4 regions of the Enterobacter sp. SM3 genome follow, and region 4 is predicted to be linked to each of the others. Evidence: predicted binding sites of a transcription regulator. Region 4 holds the regulator's gene; each other region holds the start of a gene.
What was found. The regulator PhoB, encoded in region 4, activates phosphate uptake and scavenging genes when phosphate is short. The targets are predictions, from matches to a motif close to CTGTCATAAAACTGNCNNAT.

Region 1 (5,021 bases), 1.8 Mb from region 4:
ATGGTTGCCGTTTTGTCCGGCGAGGTTAAACATCAGGGCGACCAGCGCCGCACCGCTGCTTTGCCCCAGAAGGCGCGCGGTCCCCAGCATGCCGCTTGCACCTCCGCTGCGATGGCGCGGCGCGGAGGTGATAATGGTGTGATTGTTAGGCGACTGGAACAGGCCAAACCCTGCGCCGCACAGGATCATGCGCCAGATGATGTCCAGATCGGTTGGCGATGACGGTAGCAGAGCCAGCGCGAAAAGGCCTGTCGCCATCACCGCCAGCCCCAGTGCTCCCAATAAACCGGCATGGACGCGTTCAATCAGGTAACCTGCCAGCGGCGCCATCACCATTGTCGCCAGCGGCCAGGGAGTTAACAGCAGGCCGGTCTCCACTTCTGAACGTCCCAGCACGCTCTGCAGAAAGAAGGGCAGAGAAACCAAGGCCAGCATCTGGGCGCAGAACGAGCAGACTGACGTGCAAATGGAGAGGGAAAAGAGGGGAATACGCAGCAGATCGACCGGCAGTAAAGGCACAGGGAGTGTGAGCTGGCGGCGAACAAAGAAGAAACCGATCGCCAGCAGGGCGACGAGCTCCGCGCCGGTAAGCATCAGAGACTGTCCCTGCGCAAAGCCGCTCAGCGCCGTAATCAGCAGGCCAAAGGTCAGGGCATTCATCACCGCACTCGCCACGTCGAAGCGCGGCATGGTGCTTTTAGGGCCGTTAGCGGGAAGAAAGCGCAGGGCGAAGAATATGGCGACGATACCCAGCGGCACGTTAATGGCGAACAGCCATTGCCATGACGCAATGGAAAGGATCGCCGCCGCAATGGTTGGTCCGGCGGCGGAAGAGACGGCGACAATAAACGAGTTTATCCCCATGCCGCGCCCCAGATGACGCTGCGGATAAATTAAGCGGATCAACGCCGTGTTTACGCTCATCAGTGCCGCGCCGCCAAACCCCTGCGCAATGCGGGCAAGCGTCAGGGTATGCAGTGAATCTGAAAGGGCGCATAGCAAGGACGTGAAGGTGAAAACCACCAGACCGCACTGATACACCCGACGGTAACCGAACATATCGCCCAGGAAAGAGAACGAGAGCAGGGAAACCACAATCGCAATCTGATAGGCGTTAACAATCCATATCGAACTGGCGGGAGAGGCGTGCAGGTCGCTGGCGATGGTTGGCAGGGCGACGTTCGCGATTGCGCCGTCAAGGACGGCCATTGAGATACCGATAATGATGGTTGCTATAGCGCCATACCGCTGGGGTAAAGGCAGGCCATCGGAAAGGGTCTTTTCCATTAGGATTAAAAAAGCTCAGCGTGAAATTATTCTCAGGGTAACTATTTTAGCATTGTTACAGCCGCGATATGTCGCAGATTTGTAACGAAGTAAACGCGGATTGATTGCAGGTGACATGACGGGAACTTATAATAAAAACCGGTTCTGATTTTTATAAAACACTCTCTATGAGGTGGTAAATGGCTATTGCGGATTTGGATAAACAGCCAGATTCTGTTTCTTCCGTGCTGAAGGTGTTTGGCATCTTACAGGCGCTGGGAGAAGAGCGTGAAATAGGTATTACAGAGTTGTCGCAGCGCGTGATGATGTCAAAAAGCACCGTTTATCGCTTTTTGCAAACCATGAAGTCGCTGGGCTACGTTGCCCAGGAAGGCGAATCTGAAAAATACTCTCTGACGCTGAAGCTGTTTGAGCTGGGTGCCCGTGCGCTACAAAATGTTGACCTGATCCGCAGCGCCGATATTCAGATGCGTGAAATCTCTCGCCTGACCAAAGAGACCATCCATCTCGGCGCGCTGGATGAAGACAGCATTGTTTACATCCATAAAATCGACTCCATGTACAATCTGCGCATGTATTCGCGCATTGGTCGTCGCAACCCGCTCTACAGTACCGCCATTGGTAAGGTTCTGCTGGCGTGGCGCGATCGTGAGGAAGTGAAGCAGATCCTCGAAGGCGTGGAATACAAGCAAAGTACCTCACGAACCATTACCAGCACGGACGCGCTGTTAACGGTGCTCGATCGCGTACGCGAGCAGGGGTATGGCGAAGATAACGAAGAGCAGGAAGAAGGGCTGCGCTGCATCGGCGTTCCGGTGTTTGACCGTTTTGGCGTGGTGATCGCGGGCTTAAGTATCTCCTTCCCAACTTTACGCTTCTCCGAAGAGCGTCTGCATGAGTATGTGGCTATTCTGCACACTGCCGCACGTAAGATTTCTGAACAGATGGGGTATCACGACTACCCGTTCTAATCTCTGTTCCCATAAAAAAACGCCGCAACAGATGCGGCGTTTTTTGTCGGTCATTTACCCGGCTGATTAACCATTATCAATCACGACGGATGTCTTACGCAGGACCGGACAGTGGGTTAAGCCCACGATCCCGCTTTCAGTATGCAGATATTGCGCAGTGCTCACGCCCTGTGCCGTTAAATATTTACACTGAATTCCTAACCCGGCTGCGTTCTCGGTGCTTCCCACAAGCACGCCATAACCCGTTAGCAGAAGGCCAATCCAGACAATGGCCAGTGCAACAATTGTTCGAATGATTAACCGCATCATTTCCTCTTTTATCGTTGTTATCATAATGCTAGCGTAAACGGTTTACGCGGCGAAACAAGTGCAGGAATCTGAAAAAAGCGCGATGGAGGCACAGTTAGTCCTTGTTTAAGATAAGCGTGATAACCTCGTTACATCAGGTCATTAGACGGAGTGTGGAGTGAAAAAAATACGCTGGGTAATTCTGATTATCGTGCTGATAGCGTGCGTGGTGTTATGGACGCAGACGATCAATGTGATGTGCGATCAGGATGTACAGTTTTTTAGCGGCGTTTGCGCAATCAATAAATTTATTCCGTGGTAACACGCATTTTTTCTCAAGGTGATTTCCTTCCTTCGCGCCAGTGGTAAAATAGACGTTTTTATTGAGGTGGTGAAATGGGTGAGTTACTGAATTCAGGGCTGCTGAATATAGCATCCCTGATGATTTCTTTGGTTGTTCTGCTGGTGGGGCTGGTCATTTGGTTTTTCGTGAACCGCGCCAGTTCCCGTACTAACGAGCAGATTGAACTGCTGGAAGCGCTGCTCGATCAGCAAAAACGTCAGAATGCGCTGCTGCGTCGTCTGTGTGAGGCTAACGAACCGGAAGAGAAAGACGCGCCGAAAGCCCCGGTCGCTGAAGATAACAAAGACGAAGACGACTTTATCCGCCTGGTGGCTGAGCGTTAATCTTTTTGTCTGGGAGGTGGCTGTGGTCTGGAAAAATCCCTGGTATGACCCCTCCCTGAAACATCACACCCCGAACGGTTTTTGTAATACCGATCCTGTCGGACATCAACCCGGCGATCTTGACCGCTGGCGTAAAGCGCGTAAAGAGGCCGGTTTACCGAAGCCGCCCGCGCTGGGTTATGAAGACTTTATCCACCAGTGGTGGCAACCGGTTGAGCTTACGCAATCTCATGAAGATGGGGTGTGGTGGCTCGGACACGCGAGTGTGTTGCTGCAGCTGGACGGCAATATCATCCTTACCGATCCGGTGTTTTCACGCCGCGCTTCTCCGCTTCCTTTCCTGGGACCACAGCGTAAAACGCCTCCCGCGCTGTCACTCGATCAACTTCATCAGCTTGATGCGGTCGTCATCTCCCATAATCATTACGATCATCTTGATGACGCGACCATTCGCCGTATCCTCAAGCGCTTCCCCGACGTCAGTTTTTTTGTTCCGCTGGGCCTGGCCGACTGGTTTCGCCGCCGGGGGGCAAAACGCGTGGTTGAGCTCGACTGGTGGCAGAGTTTCACCTGGCAGGGGATGACGCTGACCGCCGTACCGGCACAGCACTGGAGTATGCGCACGCCATGGAACCGCAATCGCTCATTATGGTGCGGCTGGGTTATGGAAGGGCGACATCATCGTTTCTGGTTCAGCGGTGATACGGGGTATTCGCCCGAGCTGCTGTTGATACCTCAACGCCTGGGCCATATCGATGCTGCCGCGTTACCGATAGGTGCCTACGCCCCACGATGGTTCATGGCTGTCCACCATATGGATCCGCAATCCGCGGTGGCATTGTGGCAGCAGTTGGGTTGTCCGCTGGCGTTTCCCATTCACTGGGGCGTGTTTGAACTGGCAGATGAAGCTCTTGATGAACCTGTGCGGGAGTTAACTGACGCGCTAGATAATTTAGCACCAGTTAATCATTCTTTCAGGATACTGAAAATTGGCGAATATTTATCCTTATAAACGAAGCGATTAATTGTTGCATATATTCTGTATGTAGACGCGCGTAGAAATGTTTTATTTCTATCGAAACGTTTTGCTTGCCTTCTTTTGATGCAGGTTCATAAAAATTTCATTATTTTGGTGCATAACACCGTTTATTAACTGGTGCATTTTAATACAGTCGGGCGTGGGTTATTAACGGTGTTTTTTCTCTGAAACAATTTGGTCGCGTTACAATGATTTAAGCATAAGTTTTCACAAATTGTTCTAACTCAATCAAGACGTAAGATTTCTTTTCCCGGTTGCTGGACGCTTCGTTATGATTGAGCTATGTTAAAAAAGTCTTAGATTACAGCGGTTGTGAAAGCAACGCCGGGTCTTTGTTACGCAGCAGAGCTGTCTGTACGTGATGCGCATAATTGTGCAAAACCTGACAGGCACTGTTCGAATTTGTGCGGCGGATCGAGACATGTTTAAAAATGGCTTGCCATATTAAACATAGTGTGTGATAACACGTTTTGGGTCAAACGAGGTACAGTTCTGTTTATGTGTGGCATTTTCAGTAAAGAAGTCCTGAGTAAACACGTTGTCGTTGAATACCGCTTCTCTGCCGAACCTTATATTAGTGCCTCATGCAGTAATGTCTCAGTTTTATCTCAGTTAATGCCTGCGGGCTAAGAAAACACTCTAAGGAATTTTGCAAAATGGCAAAGATTAAAGGTCAAGTTAAGTGGTTCAACGAGTCTAAAGGTTTTGGTTTCATTACTCCTGCTGACGGCAGCAAAGACGTGTTCGTA
Region 2 (5,021 bases), 370 kb from region 4:
TGGCAGCGCTTCATTAAGAACCTTCCGGATATACCCAACTTTACGTCCATAGCCAGTCATGTTGACTACCCTTAATACCCTAAGCGGTAAAACAAGGAGATTCGACATGGCTTATCAGACAGTAAATCCTGCCACTAACCAGCTCATCAAAGAATACCCCTCGCATACCGACGTGGATATCGAAGCGGCGCTCAAGGCGGCCGATGCGCTTTATCATTCGGACTGGGCGAAAGGCGACATCAGCCAGCGCCTGCCCGTGCTGCATAAGCTCGCCGATCTGATCGACGAGCGCGCGGAGGATCTGGCGAAAATCGCCAGCCAGGAGATGGGTAAGCTCATCGAACAGAGCCGCGGCGAGGTAAAGCTGTGCGCGCAGATCGCCCGCTATTACGCCGATAACGCGAAGCGGTTCCTGGCCCCGGTGAAGTATCCGTCTGAGCTCGGGGAAGCGTGGGTGGAGCATCACCCCATCGGCGTCCTGATGGCCGTTGAGCCGTGGAACTTCCCGTACTACCAGTTGATGCGCGTTCTGGCGCCAAACCTGGCGGCGGGGAACCCGGTGATCGCCAAGCATGCCAGCATCGTGCCGCACTGCGCCGAGACCTTTGCGCATCTGGTGCGCGAAGCGGGTGCGCCGGAAGGGGCGTGGACCAACCTGTTTATCTCGTCCGAGCAGGTGGCAAAAATTATCGCTGACGATCGCGTACAGGGTGCCGCATTAACCGGCTCCGAAAAGGCGGGCAGCGTGGTGGCCGCGCAGGCGGCGAAGCACATCAAGAAATCCACGCTGGAGCTGGGCGGTAACGACGTGTTCGTGGTGCTGGACGATGCAGACCTTGAGAAGGCTGTGAAAATTGGCGTGAATGCGCGACTCAACAACGCCGGGCAGGTCTGCACCGCGGCGAAGCGCTTTATTCTGCACGAGAAGATTGCTGATAAGTTCCTGAGCAAATTCACCGAGGCGTTTAAGCAGGTGAAGATTGGCGATCCGCTGGACGAAAGCACCACGCTGGGGCCGCTGTCGTCTAAAGATGCGCTCGAAACGCTGACCAAACAGGTTAACGAGGCGGTGAAAAACGGTGCGACGCTGCACTACGGCGGCAAACCGGTACAGCGCGACGGGAGTTTCTTCGAACCGACGATCCTGACGAATATCTCCCGCGACAACCCGGCGTATTTCGAGGAGTTCTTCGGCCCTGTAGCGCAGATTTACGTGGTGAAAAGTGACGACGAGGCGGTCGCGCTGGCGAACGACTCCCACTACGGCCTGGGCGGGGCGGTATTTAGTCAGAATATCGAGCGCGCGAAGAAAATGGCGTCACGGATTGAGACCGGGATGGTGTACATCAACTGGCTCACCGATACCGCGCCAGAGCTGCCGTTTGGCGGCGTGAAGCGCTCCGGCTACGGGCGCGAGCTGTCGGACCTGGGGATCAAAGAGTTTGTGAACCAGAAGCTGGTGGTGGTGCGTAAGTAAGAGATAATAAAAAACCTGCCAACCGGCAGGTTTTCCATGAATAGTGTCATCGCCTTTCTTGCCGGGTGGCGCTACGCTTACCCGACCTACAATCTGCAACAGCATCAATAGATTGCACAGTTTTTGTAGGCCCGTGCAAGCGTAGCGCCGTCGGGCGCAATACAGGCTTAGAAGCTAACGCCGCCGCCCACGTACGCACCGTCAATCAGGGTGTGGTTTGGACGACCATCTTTGCCGTCGACGCTTACGTGGCGGTAGCCCACTTTCAGCGTAACCGGTTTGATTGGGGTCCAGCTTACGCCGCCGTTAGCTTCAACGTAGTTTTTCACGCTGTTGTTCAGTCCGTCTGGTGCAACGTATCCTTCACCAAATACGTTAATGCTGTCAGTCAGGGCAACATTCACGCCGCCACCGATTGGGAACGCTACGCCGTTATCGCCTTTTTTCGGGCCGATGTAGATGGCTTTCGCGCCTGCATTCAGCATCACCGGGCCCACTTCCAGGTTGTAGCCTGCGCCCACGCCGCCGGTCTGGGTGCCATCATCGGTATTTTTGAGCCAGTTACCTTCGGTATACAGGCCGGATGAGGATTTACCCATTTCCACATTCAGGTTGGTGAAGTTTTTACCCTGCTCGATGCTGCCGCCCATGGCCAAAGCGGAGCCCGATACCGCGGTCAAAGCAGAAAGGATAAGAATGTTAAGCTTTTTCATGAGTATTTCCTCGTCTTCAAATTAATCTGAGGACACCTTAACAAGCGATGTTTATGACTGCAAATGTGATGTAAATCGCGCTTTTATACTGATATTGTTAAATTTTTTATTGCGATTGTTGCGGTGATGTTTTATTGCCGGGGTGTCAACGGGTGATGTTTTAGCGTTTAGGAACCGTTTAGTTTTTTGACTAAACATAAACTGAACGAGGCGGGGATAGTGGTTTGAGATGAATTAATTGGGTTTCTAATAATTTCCGAAAGTGTTTCAGCTGTCACACTAAACAACAAAGCCTTACATTTCGAGTGATGAATATACGTTCAATCGCGCAGGTCGGTTTCCTTTTCATGTCATTTTTCTGACACGTTTATTCTTTACGTTGTTGGCTTCACTAACTGGATGCTAACAATATGAAAAGAAAAATTATTCCTGTGCTAATCGGTTGTGCGCTCTCTTTCTCTGGCCTGGCGGCGCAGCCTACTGCTGAGCGCTATGTCGTCAGCTTCCCTGAAGGCTCCCACGTGAGCTACAGCGGCGCGTTTGCCAGTGCGTTTCCGAACGGACTCCCGGTGGGAATCGGTTCTGGCCTGCTGTTTACGGGCAAGCAGGGCGATGCCCTGACCTTTGCGACCGTAACCGATCGCGGTCCAAACGCCGATGCGCCAAAAATGGGTAAAAACGAAGCCAAAATATTTGTCACGCCAGATTTCGCCCCCCTGCTGATGACCATCCGCGTTCAGAACGGCAAAGCGGAGGCTGTCGATGCCCGGCCGCTGCATGATGATAAAGGCGAGATCAACGGTCTGCCGCTGCAAAGCGGCGTGATTGGCTCCACCAATGAAGTGGCGTTCAGCGACACGCTAAAAATTCTGAAGGGTGACAACCGTGGCCTGGACACGGAAGGCATCACGCCGGACGGGAAAGGTGGCTTCTGGCTGTGCGACGAGTATGGCCCGTTCCTGATTAACGTCGACGGCAAAGGGAAGATCCTGGCGATCCACGGGCCGCAGGCGGCGGAAGGGGAGAAGTCCATCGCGGACGGTCTGCCAAACATTATCAAATGGCGCCAGGCGAATCGGGGCTTTGAAGGCCTGACCCGGATGCCGGACGGGCGGATTATCGCCGCCGTACAAAGCACGCTGGATATTGACGGTAAGAGCAAAAAACAGGCGCTGTTTACGCGTCTGGTGAGCTTCGACCCGGCGACCGGGAAAACCGCGATGTACGGTTACCCAATCGACAGCGCGGCCTACGGTAAAAACAGCGACGCCAAAATCGGCGACATTGTGGCGCTCGATGACCAGCACATCCTGCTGATTGAGCAGGGAAGCGATAAAAACGACGGCATGCGTAACCTGATTTACAAGGTGGATCTCAGCAAGGCGAGCGACCTTTCCGCCTTTGACAAGCCGGGCGAGTACCCGGAGTTTGATGATGAGAAAACCCTGGCGCAGCGCGGCATAACGCTTGCGGCTAAAACGCAGGTTGTCGATCTGCGCGCGCTGGGCTGGCAGCAGGAAAAGGCCGAAGGGCTGGCGCTAATTGACAGCAAAACGTTGGCGGTGGCGAACGATAACGACTTTGGCGTGAAGGTGGCGATGCAAAACCCGGTCGAGGGCAAGAAGCTCAAGGATTATCGGGTGAACGCGGAAGGCAAGCTGACGCTGGATGATAAGGCGGTTGAAACCACGCTCAGCGTGAAGCCGCTGAAGAAGCCGGAGTCGGACAGCGAGCTCTGGATTATAACGCTGCCGGAAGCGGTGAAATAAGTTTACCCCTCACCCTAACCCTCTCCCCATAGGGGAGAGGGGATGCAAGGCGGTTATTTTTTCAGACCCGCAAACGCCGCTCGAATTTCTTCTTCCGGGAGTTGGATACCTATAAACACCATCACGCTGCGCGGCGCTTCATCGCCCCAGGGTCTGTCCCAGTCGGCGCTGTACAGGCGCTGTACGCCCTGGAACAGCAGGCGGTTCGGCTCGCCGTCAATCCACAGCATCCCTTTGTAGCGCAGCAGCTTGTCGGCAAACGACAGCAGCAGGTTCTCCATCACGCGCGAGACCTCGCTGATGTCCACCGGGTAGTCCAGCTCGACCACAATCGACGCCACGTCGTTTTGCTTGTCGGATATAAAGTGGAAGCGCGGTTTCGCGGTGACGTTCTCTTCCAGCATAAAGCCGTTGGTGTTGAACAGCTGAGACAGATCGATGTCGCCATGCGTCACCGTGTAAATCGGCGCGCGGGAGTTAATGCGCGTCAGACGCTCGCGCAGCTTAACGCTTTCGCCCGCCACGTCGGTTTTGGTCAGCAGGATGCGGTCGGCGTAGCCCACCTGAGACTGGGCGATGGTGAACTGGTTCATCTGATCGTCAGCGTGAACCGCATCCACCAGGGCAATCACGCCGTCAAGCAGGTAGCGCTGGCAGAGGATCTCGTGAGAGAAAAAGGTCTGAATAATCGGGCCGGGGTCGGCCATGCCGGTGCACTCGATCACCAGACGGTCAAAATCGATTTCACCGCGGTCGCGGCTGTCGAGCAGGTCCAGCAGGGCGTCTTCTAATTCGTTAGAGCGGGTGCAGCAGATGCAGCCGTTGGTGAGGGTTTTGATCTGGGTGGCGCGATCGCCGATCAGCTGATCGTCTACCGAGACCTCACCAAATTCGTTTTCGATGACGGCGATTTTGAAGCCGTGCTGTTCATTCAGGATGTGGCGCAGCAGGGTGGTTTTGCCGGCGCCGAGAAAACCGGTCAGCAGGGTAACGGCAATCGGGGTCATGGTCTCTCCTTTAGCAGCAGCGGACGCCGCCTTCTCCACTTCCGCCGTAGCGCGC
Region 3 (5,021 bases), 370 kb from region 4:
TCGATCTGGTCTGGAGTCATCTGGCGGTACAGTGGTGCAGCAGCCTGCCGCAGGCCCTGCGCGAGCTCTATCGCGTGGCGCGACCGGGCGGGAAGGTGGCCTTTACCACCCTGCTGGAAAGTTCGCTGCCGGAGCTGAATCAGGCGTGGAAAGCGGTGGATGAGCAGCCGCACGCTAACCGCTTTTTATCGCATGACCAGGTGACGCAGGCGCTGGCAGGCTGGCGCTATCGCAGCACGGTGCAGACCATCACCCTCAATTTTAGCGATGCGTTCAGCGCGATGCGCTCGCTGAAGGGCATCGGGGCCACGCACCTGCATGCCGGACGGGAGAAAAAACCGCTGACCCGGGGCCAGCTGCAGCGTCTGGAGCTGGCCTGGCCGCAGCAGCGGGGACATTTCCCGCTCTCTTATCAACTTTTTCATGGGATTATCGAACGTGAGTGAACGTTATTTTGTCACCGGAACGGATACGGAAGTGGGCAAAACGGTGGCCAGCTCGGCGCTGCTGCAGGCGGCACGACTGATCGGAAAAAACACCGCCGGGTATAAGCCGGTTGCTTCCGGCAGCGAGATGACGGTGGAAGGGTTACGCAACACCGACGCGCTGGCGCTCCAGCGTAACAGCACCCTTGAACTTGCCTATTCAGCGGTGAATCCGTACACCTTTGCCGAGCCGACCTCGCCGCACATCATCAGCGCTGACGAAGGTCGTCCGATTGATTTCGCCGTGCTGTCTGCCGGGTTACGGACGCTGGAAGGCCAGGCCGACTGGGTGCTGGTGGAAGGTGCAGGGGGCTGGTTTACGCCGCTTTCGGACACGCAGACGTTTGCTGACTGGGTGCAGGCCGAGCAGCTTCCGGTCATTCTGGTCGTCGGCGTCAAACTGGGCTGCATCAATCACGCCATGTTGACCGCACAGGCCGTACAGCAGGCCGGGCTGACGCTGGCGGGCTGGATAGCCAACGACGTGGTTGCGCCGGGTAAACGACACCAGGAGTATCTGGCGACGCTCAGGCGCGTCCTTCCCGCCCCGTGCCTCGGAGAAATTCCCTGGCTTGCTGACGGCGCGGAAAATGCCGAAACCGGGCGTTATCTCGATCTCAGCGTCTTGCTTCCCGCGACATCCAATGCGCGATAAGCTCGTCATCCAGTTCGTTAACGTGGCCCTGCGCCACGTTACGCCCGCGATAGAGCATACAGAAACGGTCCGCAACCCGGCGGATGAACGACAGCTGCTGCTCCGCTAACAGCACCGTCATACCTAACTCCCGGTTTAAGCGCACCAGCAGCTGCCCCAGCTTCTGGGCGAAGCTGTGTCCTGCGCCGTGCAGGGGCTCATCGAGGATCAGCAGGTGCGGGCGGTTCACCAGCGCATTAGCCAGCGCCAGCTGGTACTGGTCGTCCGGAGAGAGCGTGTTGGCGCGGGTCTGCCGCAATGCGTAGAGCGCCGGAAACAAATCGTAAACGTCACTTTTCGCTTCCGGGTTGGGTTTCCCCATCGCCCGCATGGCGATATGCAGATTCTCCTCAATCGTTAACTGGGAGAATATCCGCCTGTCCTGCGGGACATAGCCTATCCCCGGTCCTGACCGCTGTTCTGGCGGCAGGTTAAGCAAATCACGCGGCGGCGCGCCCGCTTCATGCCAGATGATGCTCCCGCTTTCGACGGGCACTCTCCCGGCGATGCAATTCATGAGGGTGGTTTTCCCCATTCCCGGCAGGCCAACAACGCCTGTACACATCCCTTGCGGAAAATCCAAATTCACGTTCCATAGCGTATGTTGGCTTCCGTAAAACTGATTCACAGCACGCAGACTCAACATCTTTCTCTCCTTAAAAATGTGTGTGGGTGAGGCTCGAGTTTGAGACTGCAAAACCCCTGCCAGAAACCGAAAAGTGTTTAAAAAAACGGCTTTTTTAGGAATAAGTCACCGGAGAGGGGCTGAGAAAAAAGGGGATTGCACATCGACGGTGCTGGCGCTGTTGAGTTGTGGTGCAGTGCCCGAAATGATGAAAATGTGAGCAAGATCTCATCAGTTGGTTATGAATGACACAACTGTTAATCATCAAAAAATAGCTATAAAAATTTTTTACTGCCGTCTCGTGGGAAAATCCGGGAATTTGCCGAGCGCCACGCTGTATGGGCTGGAAGCAGTTATCCACTATTCCTGTGGATAACCATGTGCATTAGAGTTAGAAAACACGCGATAAGCGAGAGAAGACGCGGCTTACGCCCAAATTGACGCGAAACGCGGCTTTAGAAAATATCGTTTATTATTTAACTGCTTAGATAAAAGCAATTCCCGTCATGAAAGTGTCACCCGTTGCCACAAAACTATCATTACCTGGCTTGACAAATGTTAAAAAAGAAAAAGTTCTGGGGATAACCTGACCTGACTGGTGTTTTATATTGTCACAGCCTAAATTTTGGCCGATATCGCACCAATCCTTAAGGCGCTATGCTAAATATCCTGACATGCCACTGGTTTTTCATCCAGTGTTTTTTACTGGCATTCCTGGCAACAACGAGTAAAATTACTCACCTGCCGCTTATAACGTCATCAGGTTGTCGCCCATGAGTAAACCGTTCAAATTGAATTCTGCTTTCCGTCCATCTGGCGATCAGCCTGAGGCGATCCGTCGTCTGGAAGAGGGGCTGGAAGATGGGCTGGCGCACCAGACGCTGCTGGGGGTAACCGGCTCGGGTAAAACGTTCACCATCGCCAACGTGATTGCGGATCTCCAGCGCCCAACAATGGTGCTGGCACCCAATAAAACCCTGGCCGCGCAGCTTTACGGCGAGATGAAAGAGTTCTTCCCGGAAAATGCGGTGGAGTATTTCGTCTCCTACTACGATTACTACCAGCCTGAAGCCTATGTGCCGAGCTCTGACACCTTCATTGAGAAGGACGCCTCGGTGAACGAACACATCGAGCAGATGCGACTGTCGGCCACGAAGGCACTTCTGGAGCGTCGCGACGTGGTCGTTGTCGCATCGGTTTCCGCGATCTACGGTCTGGGCGATCCGGATCTCTATCTCAAGATGATGCTGCACCTGACGCAGGGGATGATCATCGACCAGCGTGCCATCGTTCGTCGTCTGGCGGAGCTGCAGTATGCCCGTAACGATCAGGCGTTCCAGCGCGGGACGTTCCGCGTACGCGGTGAGGTGATCGACATCTTCCCGGCGGAATCGGACGATATGGCGCTGCGCGTCGAGCTGTTCGATGAAGAGGTTGAACGGCTGTCGCTCTTCGACCCGCTGACCGGACACATTGAGTCGGTGATCCAGCGCTTCACCATCTACCCGAAAACGCACTACGTGACGCCGCGCGAGCGTATCGTGCAGGCGATGGAAGAGATCAAAGTGGAGCTGGCCGAGCGCCGTAAGGTGCTGCTGGCGAACAATAAGCTGCTGGAAGAGCAGCGCCTGAGCCAGCGTACCCAGTTCGACCTTGAGATGATGAACGAGCTGGGCTACTGCTCCGGCATTGAAAACTACTCGCGCTTCCTCTCCGGGCGCGGGCCGGGCGAGCCGCCGCCGACGCTGTTTGACTACCTTCCGGCAGACGGTTTGCTGGTGATCGACGAATCCCACGTCACGATCCCGCAGATCGGCGGGATGTACCGCGGCGACCGGGCGCGTAAAGAGACGCTGGTGGAGTACGGCTTCCGCCTCCCGTCGGCGCTGGATAACCGCCCGATGAAATTTGAAGAGTTTGAGGCGCTCGCGCCGCAAACCATTTACGTCTCGGCCACGCCAGGCAACTACGAGCTGGAGAAATCCGGTGAAGACGTTGTCGATCAGGTTGTGCGTCCAACAGGTCTGCTCGACCCGATTATCGAGGTGCGTCCGGTGGCCACGCAGGTGGACGATCTGCTCTCGGAGATCCGCGCCCGTTCCGCCATCAATGAGCGCGTGCTGGTGACCACGCTCACCAAGCGCATGGCGGAAGACCTCACCGAGTATCTCGAAGAGCACGGCGAGAAGGTGCGTTATCTGCACTCGGATATCGATACCGTGGAGCGCATGGAGATTATCCGCGATCTGCGTCTGGGCGAGTTTGACGTGCTGGTGGGGATCAACCTGCTGCGAGAAGGTCTGGATATGCCGGAAGTCTCGCTGGTGGCGATTCTGGATGCGGACAAAGAGGGCTTCCTGCGTTCCGAGCGTTCGCTGATCCAGACCATTGGCCGTGCGGCGCGTAACGTCAACGGTAAAGCGATTCTGTACGGTGACAAAATCACCCCGTCGATGGCGAAAGCGATTGGCGAAACGGAGCGCCGCCGCGAGAAGCAGCAGCGCTACAACGAAGAGCACGGCATCACGCCGCAGGGACTGAACAAGAAGGTGGTGGATATTCTGGCGCTGGGTCAGAACATTGCCAAAACCAAAGCGAAAGGCCGCGGCAAGGCGCGTTCAGTGGTGGAAGAAGATACCGTCGTGCTGACGCCGAAAGCGCTGCAGCAGAAAATCCACGAGCTGGAAGGGCAGATGATGCAGCACGCGCAGAATCTGGAGTTCGAAGAGGCGGCGCAGATCCGCGACCAGCTTCATCAGCTGCGGGATCTTTTCATCGCGGCATCGTGAGTAAAGCGTTGTTTTCTCCCTCTCCCGGTGGGAGAGGATCCCCAGTAATTTTTGAACAGAAGCAATAACGTTGTTTCAGAGCGATTGAAGGCTATCAGCGATGCTCTGGTCCGGCTGTAAATCGCTGAGGTGTTTCCTGCAGGCCGGGGCGAGGCGCAGGGATGCGCCGAGAGGGCGGGCTTTACAGGGACGTTACCTCCGCCCGTACCCGATAAGCCGAAAGGAATAAGCCGAGGGCACCGCGAAGCGGCGATTTACCGCCGGGAGCCCGGGTCGCCAGGGTGGTGGCGATTGAGCCACCCTGGCACGTTCACAGGCCATGTCGTTACAGAGTAGCAAGGAACATAAAGTGAACGGAATGACCACCAGAGTCGTATGTTCCCCCTCACCCCAGCCCTCTCCCTCAAGGGAGAGGGGGTCGTCCGTGC
Region 4 (5,021 bases):
CTGAATCAGGTGGCTCAGACCGAGGTTGGACACCGCCATAGAGAAGATGCCGAGGATAAACACCAGGGTGCGGTAAGAGAGCGGCAGATACTGCGCAAAGAACTCTGCGCAGGCGCAGGTCAGGCCAACCGCGGTGACCAGACAGGCCAGGAAGATGAGCGCCGCCAGCAGCATACTGCCCGCACCGCCGAAGGTGTGCTGAACGTAGGCGTGCAGGATAGCCGCACCGTTGGCGTTCTGATCGACCAGCATGGCGCTGTCGGAGCCCAGACGGAACAGCGCCAGATACAGCAGCGTCAGCCCCACACCGGCCATCAGGCCAGCCCAGATGGTATAGCGGGTCAGCAGACGCGCTTCGGTCACACCGCGGGAACGCGCGGCGTTAACGATAACGATACCAAACACCATCGCGCCCAGCGTATCCATCGTCAGGTAGCCGTTCACAAAGCCGTTAGAGAACGCGGCATTTTTATAGGCGTCCATCGCGTCGCTAATCGGGCCTGCTGGCCAGACGATGGCCGCTACCGCCAGAACAATCAGCGCCACAATTTTCAGCGGAGCCAGGAAGTTACCCACGGTATCCAGCAGCTTGCCCGGATAGAGGGAAACCAGAATCACGATCGCGAAGTAGATCAGGCTGTAGATAAACAGCGGCATCGCACCGTCACCGGTCAGGGGAGCAATACCCACTTCGAAGGACACGGTTGCCGTACGCGGGGTCGCAAACAGCGGGCCAACGGCGAGATAGCAGACGGTTGCCAGCAGAACGCCCGCCACTTTGCCAATCGGGGTGCTGAGGCTATCCACGCCGCCGCCGACTTTCGCCAGCGCGACGACGGTCAGAACCGGCAGACCCACGGCAGTAATCAGGAAACCAAACGCGGCGGTCCAGACGTGTTCACCCGCCTGAAGGCCAACCATTGGAGGGAAAATGATGTTGCCTGCGCCAACGAACAGCGCAAATGTCATAAAGCCCAGCGCGATGATGTCACGCGATTTTAAGTGATGGGTCATAAAACCTTACTGCCTGTGGATGTGGTGTTGAAAACATTGAGATTTTCGATTTCCCTGACGGGACGATACAGCCGAAAATTTGCTCAATTTCAGCGGGAAATGCTCCCGTCCTGGCGTGGAGAAGAATAGTTTTTCGATTTACCACGCAAATACAGTCGGTCTGACAGTATCTGGGGCGCAATTTAAACGCTTATAACGTTTAAAGGCAAGGTGGGATCGCAAAACCAGAACAATATGCCATCATAAAAATACACGTTAGAATAATACGCTATTTATAAGAAAAACCCATGGCTAATCATGCGAACAAAAAACAGTCAGCCGTATATAATTCATCCGCGTTTCGCTTGACTGCAAAGCAAACGGGCCAGCAGACGCTGACCCGTGGAAAGGTAAAATGACACACCTGCCGTCAGGCGATCTTTTTGGCAATTAATCGTTCCGGGATCACGAAGCTGAAACGGGTTCCTTTACCCAGCGTACTCTGAATATCGAGACGGCTTTCATGGTGATTCACCGCGTGTTTAACAATCGCCAGCCCCAGGCCGCTTCCGCCTGTCTGCCGGGATCGCGCTTTATCCACACGGTAAAAGCGCTCGGTCAGGCGAGGAATATGCTCAGGCGCGATCCCCGGCCCGTCGTCTTCCACGCTAAACTCCGCCCCCGTTGGGGCATGGTGCCAACGCACCACGATATTCGTCCCCTCCGGCGTATGATTCACCGCGTTATACACCAGGTTGGAAATGGCGCTACGCAGTTCATCTTCGCTGCCCAGCACCTTCAGCGTATTGTCGACCTCAAAGGTCAGGTGATGCTTTTTGTGGCTTAACGTCTGCGCTTCACGCTCAACGACCCGCAGCATCATCGGGACATCAATGGTCTCATTTAGCGCAAGCGTTGGCGCCGCTTCAATCTTCGATAGCGTCAGCAGCTGCTTCACCAGCCCTTCCATCCGGTGCGTTTGCTCGCGCATGGTGTGCAGCGCTTTTTCACGCGGCGCGCCTTCAAGCGTTTGCTCCTGCATCATCTCCAGGTAGCCCTGAAGCACGGTCAACGGGGTACGCAGTTCGTGACTGACGTTGGCGAAGAAGTTGCGACGCGCCCCTTCCAGCTGGTGCATCTGGGTGACATCGCGCGCCACCATCAGCCACTGCTTATCGCTGTAGGGCATCACGCGGATTTCCAGATGGCGACCGTTATTGAGCTTCAGATTATGCGGGCGGGTAAAATCACGCGTTTTCAGATACTGCGTGAACTCGGGATAGCGCAGAAGGTTGAGGATATTCTGACCATTATCGTCGGGCCAGCGCAGGCCCAGCAGCTGTTGCGCAAGGCCGTTACACCAGAAGATTGTCCCTTCTTCGGTCGTTAGAATAACGGCATCCGGCAGCGACTCTGCACCGCTGCGAAAACGCTTAATCAGGCTTCCCAGCTCGCGGCGACGCTTTTTATTACGCATCTGCATCTGATGCAGACCGTACAGCAGCGGCTCCCAGCTGCCGCTTCCCGGCGGCGGCGTCATACTTCGGTCAACCCACAGCCACCACGAGAGGCGCAGCAGGTTCCAGAAATGCCAGATCAGCAGCCCGGTGACCGACGCCAGCAGAAACCACGGCAGGTGTCCAAGAAAGGCCCCCAGTAGGAAGGCCGGAATACAGCATAAGATCAGTTCAAAGACGAGCCTTTTCCATGACAGACGTTCCAGCACGCGTCACACTCCTGTCATTGTTCAGAAACGGGTAGAAAAACGATAACCCGTGCCGCGGACCGTCTGCACCATGCGATCGTGGCCGCTCAGTTCCAGCGCTTTTCGCAGGCGGCGAATATGTACGTCAACCGTCCGGTCTTCGACATACACGTTAGTTCCCCAGACGTTATTCAGCAACTGCTCGCGGCTGTACACGCGTTCCGGGTGGGTCATAAAGAAGTGCAGGAGTTTAAATTCGGTAGGCCCCATGTCGAGGGGATTTTCACCGGTCATCACGCGGTGTGAGGTGGGGTCAAGGCTCAGCCCCTGCATCTCAATTACCTCTTCCACCGCCATCGGCGAAATACGGCGCATCACGGCTTTAATGCGGGCAACCAGCTCTTTTGGGGAGAACGGTTTAGTAATGTAATCGTCCGCGCCGGTCTCCAGACCGCGAACGCGATCCTCTTCTTCTCCGCGCGCCGTGAGCATCACAACCGGGATGTCGCGGGTCAGCGCCTCGCGCTTCAGGTGTTTGATAAACTGCAGTCCGGAGCCGCCGGGCAACATCCAGTCCAGCAGAATCAGATCGGGCCAGGGTTCATTCAGCTGGTTCACTGCGCTGTCATAATCTTCCGCTTCAACCGGCTGGAAGCCGTTTTGCTCGAGCACGAAGCACACCATTTCACGAATTGGAGCTTCATCTTCTACGACCAGAATACGTCTCGCCATACTTTGCCCTGTCTTATCTTATTTAAGTTACAAGTTTGTAATTCGGCGCCATTATGCGTCAGATTTATGACAGATTTATGAAAAACAGTACCACGATAACGGGCAAACCGTTGTTTTATTACAGCGGTTATTTTCCCGTCTCTGAACGTTTATAATCCTGCTTTCTCTTTTTTGCCACGGATCAGCTATGCGCATACTTCACACCTCGGACTGGCATCTGGGTCAAAATTTTTACAGCAAAAGCCGTGCGGCTGAACATGAAGCCTTCCTGAACTGGCTGCTGGAAACGGCCCGAACGCAAGAGGTGGACGCGATTATTGTGGCGGGTGACATCTTTGATACCGGCTCGCCCCCCAGCTATGCGCGTGAACTGTATAACCGCTTCGTGGTGAATCTGCAGCAAACCGGCTGTCATCTGGTGATTGTCGCCGGCAACCATGATTCCGTCGCGACGCTGAATGAATCCCGCGACATCCTGGCATTTCTCAATACTACCGTCGTCGCCAGCGCCGGGCACGCCCCGCAGATCCTGAAAAAACGCGACGGCACGCCGGGGGCGGTGCTGTGCCCCATTCCGTTTTTGCGTCCGCGCGATATTGTGCAAAGCCGGGCGGGACTTTCCGGCGGCGAAAAGCAACAGCATCTGTTACAGGCCATCACCGACTATTATCACCAGCAGCACGCCGATGCCTGCGCCCTGCGCGGCGACCAGCCGATTCCGGTGATTGCGACCGGACATCTCACCACCGTCGGGGCCAGTAAAAGTGACGCCGTACGTGACATCTATATCGGTACGCTGGACGCCTTTCCGGCGCAAAACTTCCCTCCAGCCGACTACATCGCGCTCGGGCACATACACCGGGCGCAGATCGTCGGCGGCAGCGAGCATATCCGCTACTGCGGCTCGCCTCTTTCGCTCAGCTTTGACGAGACGGGCAAAGCCAAGTCCGTCCATCTGGTGAGTTTCTCCGGGGGCAAACTCCGCGCCGTTGAGACGCTGGAGGTGCCCGTCACCCAGCCGCTGGCGGTGCTAAAGGGCGATCTCGACGCCATTACCGCCCGGCTTGAACAGTGGCGCGGCGCGGCGCTTAACCCGCCCGTCTGGCTGGATATCGAAATCACCACCGATGACTACCTGCACGATATGCAGCGCAAAATTCAGGCGCTGACGGAAGATTTGCCCGTCGAAGTCTTACTGGTACGCCGCAGCCGCGAGCAGCGCGAGAAAATTCTGTTAAGCGCTCAACGCGAAACGCTCAGTGAACTACGGGTTGAAGAGGTGTTTGAACGCAGGCTCTCGCAGGAGGAAATTGACGACGCGACGCGCGCAAGACTCAGCGAACTGTTCAGCCATACCCTGCATGCGCTCAATGATGAGGAAGAAAACGCATGAAAATTTTGAGCCTGCGCCTGAAAAACCTTAACTCCCTCAAGGGCGAGTGGAAAATTGACTTTACCGCGGAGCCGTTTGCCAGCAACGGTCTGTTTGCCATCACCGGCGCGACCGGGGCAGGTAAAACCACCCTGCTCGACGCCATCTGTCTGGCGCTTTATCACGAAACGCCGCGACTGCAGAAGGTCTCCCAGGCGC

Region 1: a site for PhoB is predicted at 1,356-1,375, ahead of kdgR (DNA-binding transcriptional regulator KdgR). Genes of this name have one in related genera too.
Region 2: a site for PhoB is predicted at 2,536-2,555, ahead of GVO84_RS03050 (esterase-like activity of phytase family protein). Genes of this name have one in related genera too.
Region 3: a site for PhoB is predicted at 2,327-2,346, ahead of uvrB (excinuclease ABC subunit UvrB). Genes of this name have one in related genera too.

The regions. Positions count from the first base shown of each region.
Region 1 covers NZ_CP099971.1:2,882,371-2,887,391, reverse strand. Annotated here, with positions in the region: gene GVO84_RS13585 (MFS transporter) at 1-1,287, opposite strand, end outside; gene kdgR (DNA-binding transcriptional regulator KdgR) at 1,467-2,258, shown strand; gene GVO84_RS13575 (YobH family protein) at 2,325-2,564, opposite strand; gene mgrB (PhoP/PhoQ regulator MgrB) at 2,725-2,868, shown strand; gene GVO84_RS13565 (YebO family protein) at 2,943-3,233, shown strand; gene GVO84_RS13560 (MBL fold metallo-hydrolase) at 3,256-4,245, shown strand; partial or broken gene GVO84_RS13555 (DUF2627 domain-containing protein) at 4,771-4,915, shown strand; gene cspE (transcription antiterminator/RNA stability regulator CspE) at 4,929-5,021, shown strand, end outside.
Region 2 covers NZ_CP099971.1:666,671-671,691, forward strand. Annotated here, with positions in the region: gene GVO84_RS03040 (NAD-dependent succinate-semialdehyde dehydrogenase) at 107-1,477, shown strand; gene GVO84_RS03045 (YfaZ family outer membrane protein) at 1,645-2,190, opposite strand; gene GVO84_RS03050 (esterase-like activity of phytase family protein) at 2,601-3,959, shown strand; gene yjiA (GTPase) at 4,013-4,966, opposite strand; gene GVO84_RS03060 (YbdD/YjiX family protein) at 4,977-5,021, opposite strand, start outside.
Region 3 covers NZ_CP099971.1:1,409,873-1,414,893, forward strand. Annotated here, with positions in the region: gene bioC (malonyl-ACP O-methyltransferase BioC) at 1-446, shown strand, start outside; gene bioD (dethiobiotin synthase) at 439-1,140, shown strand; gene GVO84_RS06555 (ABC transporter ATP-binding protein) at 1,103-1,825, opposite strand; gene uvrB (excinuclease ABC subunit UvrB) at 2,578-4,593, shown strand.
Region 4 covers NZ_CP099971.1:1,035,682-1,040,702, reverse strand. Annotated here, with positions in the region: gene brnQ (branched-chain amino acid transporter carrier protein BrnQ) at 1-1,014, opposite strand, end outside; gene phoR (phosphate regulon sensor histidine kinase PhoR) at 1,424-2,719, opposite strand; gene phoB (phosphate response regulator transcription factor PhoB) at 2,741-3,430, opposite strand; gene sbcD (exonuclease subunit SbcD) at 3,618-4,823, shown strand; gene sbcC (exonuclease subunit SbcC) at 4,820-5,021, shown strand, end outside.